DNA from 2 places in the Anoxybacillus sp. PDR2 genome. Region 1 is predicted to be linked to the other one. Evidence: riboswitches for the same ligand, from Rfam matches in the RefSeq annotation. Region 1 holds a riboswitch; the other holds the start of a gene.
The links. A riboswitch is a leader RNA that binds a small molecule or an ion and turns the genes downstream of it on or off. The one in region 1 is predicted to bind FMN.
Positions count from the first base shown of each region.

Region 1 (2,468 bases):
GCTATGGAATTCCATGGCCAGTTTGATGGAGTTGACCATTTTGCCTTTAGCCGTACCAGGATGCACGTTTTTTCCTTTAAAGATAATTTTCGCTTGTGCGGCATTAAAGCTTTCATATTCTAGTTCGCCAAGCGGTCCTCCGTCCACTGTATAAGCGTATTTCGCCCGAAAAGCGTCCACATCAAATTTATGCGGACCTCTGCCGATTTCCTCATCCGGTGTAAAAGCGACGCGAATTTCGCCGTGCTTCACTTCTGGATGCTGAATAAGATACGCCATCGCTGTCATAATTTCAGCAATGCCCGCTTTATTGTCGGCTCCTAGCAAGGTCGTTCCATCGGTTGTGATCAAGGTATGTCCTTTGTAGCCAGCGAGTTCAGGAAAATCGGCGGGCGAAAGAACAATAGAAAGCTCGTGATTTAAGATGATATCGCCTCCGTCATAGCTTTCAATCAGTTGTGGATGAACATTTTCCCCCGTAAACTCGGTCGCTGTATCTAAATGTGCCAAAAATCCGATCGTCGGCACTTCTTTCTCTGTATTGGCCGGCAGTGTGGCCATCACATAGCCATTTTGATCAACCGTCACCTCTGTCATGCCGATCGCTTTTAACTCTTCTGCCAGCATATTGGCTAGTTCGAGCTGACCTGGAGTTGAAGGGCACGTGTCGCTGTTCGGATCAGATTGGGTATTCACCTTCACATATCTAGTCAAGCGCTCAATGATTTCTTGTTTCATATCGTCCATCTCCTTATGATTTGCTATCTTTTTCCGATGTTATTTTATCATAAAACGCTTATTTCAAGAAAAATGGAATCTTGATTTAGACCATTGATCATCGGATACAAGCTTTCTGATGCGAATGAGTGACAAGAGCTCTGAACAAGGGCTGTTTCTGAGGCCGAGTAGATGGATTTACGAATGAATGATGTTATCTAGTAGGTCAACCGTGGGAAGCGTATAAAAGCCTTAACGTTAAGAAGCGAAGCTTTATGCATAGACAATATTCAGCAAAACATGTATAGTATAAATGGAATAAATAAAATTTAGATTGATTCATCTTCGGGGCAGGGCGAAATTCCCGACCGGCGGTGATGAAGCGAACAAGCTTCTAAGCCCGCGAGCCGCAAGGCAGGATCCGGTGCAATTCCGGAGCCGACAGTTATAGTCTGGATGGGAGAAGATGAAGGTTTGCCGGCGTTCGGCGGTTGCGCTTGAACGTCTCTTTGCGCATGCCTGCTATCCTCCCTTAAGCGTTTAGGCTTAAGGGGTTTTTTATGATCAGTCGGCAGCCTTCTTCTTGTGAGGATGAGTCACGAGAAGGAGAGGAGAATCACCATGAAAAACATGAACGTATCCGCTTTTGCGGCGATTGGATTGTTCAGCGCCATCGCTTATCTATTGATGCTGCTCAATTTCCCGCTTCCGCCATTTCCTCCTTTTTTGCTTGTTGATTTTAGCGATGTTCCAGCATTAGTCGCTGCTCTAATGTATGGACCGATTGCTGGGATGCTCGTCGAATTATTAAAAAATGTGCTCAACTATTTCCTTGTCGGCAGCGCGACTGGCGTTCCAGTCGGTCATTTTGCGAATTTTATGGCTGGAATAACGTTTATTTTACCGACCTATTATATTTATCGTAAAGCAGCATCAAAACAGGGAATGGTCATCGGTTTGGTGGCTGGCACCATCGTGATGGCAACGGCGATGAGCGTATTGAACTATTATATCTTTCTGCCGGCCTATACCATTTTTCTCGGTTCGCCGGCAATGAGCGCCCCGGAAGCGAAAGCGCTCATTGTTTCCGCGATTTTGCCATTTAATGCCTTAAAAGGCGTGTTTATAACCGTTGTCTTTATGCTTCTTTTTCTCCGGCTTCGTCCATGGCTGCATAAACGAGCGGCAAGCCGCATCTGAGCCGCAAAAAGGCTGCGTTTACGAACGCAGCCTTTTTGTTAAAGCTTCGACAGCGTTGACTCGGAAAACCGCTCCTCTTGAAATGGGTTCGCCGTCATTGAATAACCTCTCTCTTCCCAATAGCCAGGCTCATCTGTTTTCATAAAACGGATGCCGGTCGCCCATTTCGCCCCTTTCCATAAATAAAAAGAAGCGGGGGGAATGAACCTCAGCGGATAGCCGTGCTTTGGCGAGATCTCTTGCCAATCGTGATGAGGGTCCTTCCATCGGTACACAAAAAGCGCATCATCTCCCATGAGAGCATGAAGAGGCAAATTGGCTGAATAGCCGAAGGGATCGCCGTTTAAATATCCATAAACTTTGACATAAGCGACGTCTGGATTCAGCTCGACGAAACGCAAAAATTCGCGAAAAGCAATGCCCTCAAATGTCGTGTCAAACTTGGACCATGTTGTGACGCAATGCATATCAATGGTTGAGATCGTTTTTGGCAATTCCATAACTTGCTGATAAGAAAGAGAAACCTCTTCTTTCACCTCGCCGAATAATGT
Region 1 covers NZ_CP047158.1:1,761,037-1,763,504, forward strand. Annotated here, with positions in the region: gene pepT (peptidase T) at 1-738, opposite strand, end outside; FMN riboswitch at 1,055-1,189, shown strand; gene GRQ40_RS08465 (ECF transporter S component) at 1,339-1,917, shown strand; gene GRQ40_RS08470 (molybdopterin-dependent oxidoreductase) at 1,956-2,468, opposite strand, start outside.

Region 2 (2,468 bases), 780 kb from region 1:
AGGAATCTAGTACGATCCGTTGGTTTTTATTGAATCCTCAACACGCCCGATAAAATGACTTGCTTTTTTTGTGTAACAAACAATGGTATGATAAGGGAGTATGAAAGAAAGGAGAATGAGAAAATGGCAAAAAAGGGTCATATTTTACTGGAAAACGGTGCAAAAATTGAGTTTGAATTATTTCCAAATGAAGCCCCAAAAACAGTGGCAAACTTTGAAAAGTTAGCAAATGAAGGGTTTTATAATGGCTTAACGTTCCATCGCGTCATCCCTGGCTTTGTCAGCCAAGGCGGTTGTCCGCGCGGAAATGGAACCGGCGATGCGGGCTATACGATTCCGTGTGAAACGGACAACAATCCTCATCAGCATAAAGAAGGAGCGATTTCGATGGCGCATCGCGGCCGTGATACAGGAAGCTGCCAATTTTTCATTGTTCATGAGCCGCAGCCGCATTTAGATGGAGTACATACCGTTTTTGGTCAAGTGACGTCAGGAATGGACGCGGTCAAAGCGATGAAAAATGGCGATGTAATGAAAGAAGTTAAGGTGTGGGAAGAGTAAAAGTTTTTACTCGTAGTATTAGTTGGGCATCACGATAAGGATAGGGATACCTCAATATTTGTCTTAGCGTGAACAAGTGATGGCATGATTTCGATGGCCGACGCTTGTTCACGTTTTGGCGTGAACAAGGCAAGTCATAGACTTGCCCTTTTTGGATCGTAGGTTTGTACAAATTGCGGTTTGTTCATATTTATACAGCAAAAGAGCAACCAACCCGATTGTATTGGATACCACCAATACAACTTTATATGGAAGGAAAGTGGTTTTTGAGCGTGAAGTGTTTCCGCTTTGTTTAGAACGACAGGGAAATAGGCTGCTGGGAACGCGCAATTTTTATAGAAGCTTAACAGGATGAACGGTGTTGAGCTTTTTTGAAAGGATGAGGAAACGATGAAGAAAAATTGGATCCTGTTCTTTGCTCTGCTCGGTGTCAGCTTGATTTGGGGGCTTATTTATTGGTTATTCATAGCGAAGTGAGTGCGTGAGCATAGACAAACGATTGGATTGTGATATAATGATAAAAAATTACATAATCGTTTTGTATCCTTCGGGGCAGGGTGTAATTCCCGACCGGCGGTATTGAAACCGATGCGTTTCTAAGCCCGCGAGCCGAAATAGGCACGATCCGGTGCGATTCCGGAGCCGACAGTATAGTCTGGATGGGAGAAGGATCACATAAAGGCAGCACATTGCCGTAAGCGGAGCAGCACCAAAACCGTTTTTCCTTGCACTGTCAATGTGAATGGTAGATGTAGTGCTCCCCATAGTGGAGGTGTTTACTGAAAAAACGGAACAAATATTCGTGTTTGATGTCCGGTTTTGTTTTAGAACGGTGTTGTTCATGAAATGTGCAGCTTTTTTGGCATGCAAAACAAACATGTCAGTTTGTGGTTCTTACATATTTCTGCCCTGGGAGATGCGATTCCTAGGGCTTTCTTTATGGTAAAAAAGGAGGGATGGAACATGCAGAGCGATGAACGGTATATGCGTTTGGCGCTTGAAATGGCTAAAATAGGAAGCGGACAAACCTCTCCGAATCCAGCGGTAGGGGCAGTTGTGGTGAAAAATGGAGAAATCGTCGGTTTGGGCGCCCACTTAAAAGCTGGAGAGCCACATGCTGAGGTTCATGCCATTCGCATGGCGGGAGAAAAAGCCGCTGGTGCGACAGTTTATGTTACGCTTGAACCTTGCAGCCATTTTGGAAAAACGCCTCCATGCGCAGATTTGCTAGTGGAAGCAAAAGTAGCGCGCGTTGTCATCGCTACGACGGATCCAAATCCGCTTGTAGCTGGGAAGGGGATGGAAAGGCTAAAACAGGCAGGAATTGAGGTTGTGCTCGGTACGTTGAAAGAAGAGGCCGATGAGTTAAACCGTGTCTTTTTTCACTATATCACGACAAAAACTCCATTTGTTACATTAAAATACGCAAGCAGCTTAGATGGAAAAATCGCGACGAAAACAGGTGATAGCAAATGGATTACTTCAGAAGCCGCGAGAGAGGATGTGCACCGCTATCGAGCCGCAAATGATGCGATTTTAGTGGGGGTTAATACGATCATGGCTGATAACCCTCATTTAACGACGAGATTACCTGAAGGCGGGAAAAGTCCGATTCGGATTATTCTCGATACAGACTTGCGCACACCGCTTCATGCAAACGTGATATCTAATGATGAAGCGGAAACATGGATGGTTGTCGGCAGTCAAGTATCCAGCGAACGCATGGCCTTATACCAAAGATCGCATGTGCGAGTCATGCAAATGAACCAGCCGCATATCGACATTTGGGAGATGTTGCGCATGCTAGGGGAGCATAAAATTACTTCTCTCTTTGTGGAAGGAGGGTCACGCATTCACGACAGCTTTGTGCGCAGCCGAGCCTTTCAAGAAATTGTTGCCTATTTTGC
Region 2 covers NZ_CP047158.1:2,545,354-2,547,821, reverse strand. Annotated here, with positions in the region: gene GRQ40_RS12240 (peptidylprolyl isomerase) at 124-561, shown strand; FMN riboswitch at 1,101-1,236, shown strand; gene ribD (bifunctional diaminohydroxyphosphoribosylaminopyrimidine deaminase/5-amino-6-(5-phosphoribosylamino)uracil reductase RibD) at 1,525-2,468, shown strand, end outside.
Region 2: linked by a shared signal. The riboswitch ahead of ribD (bifunctional diaminohydroxyphosphoribosylaminopyrimidine deaminase/5-amino-6-(5-phosphoribosylamino)uracil reductase RibD) and the one ahead of GRQ40_RS08465 (ECF transporter S component) in region 1 are both predicted to bind FMN.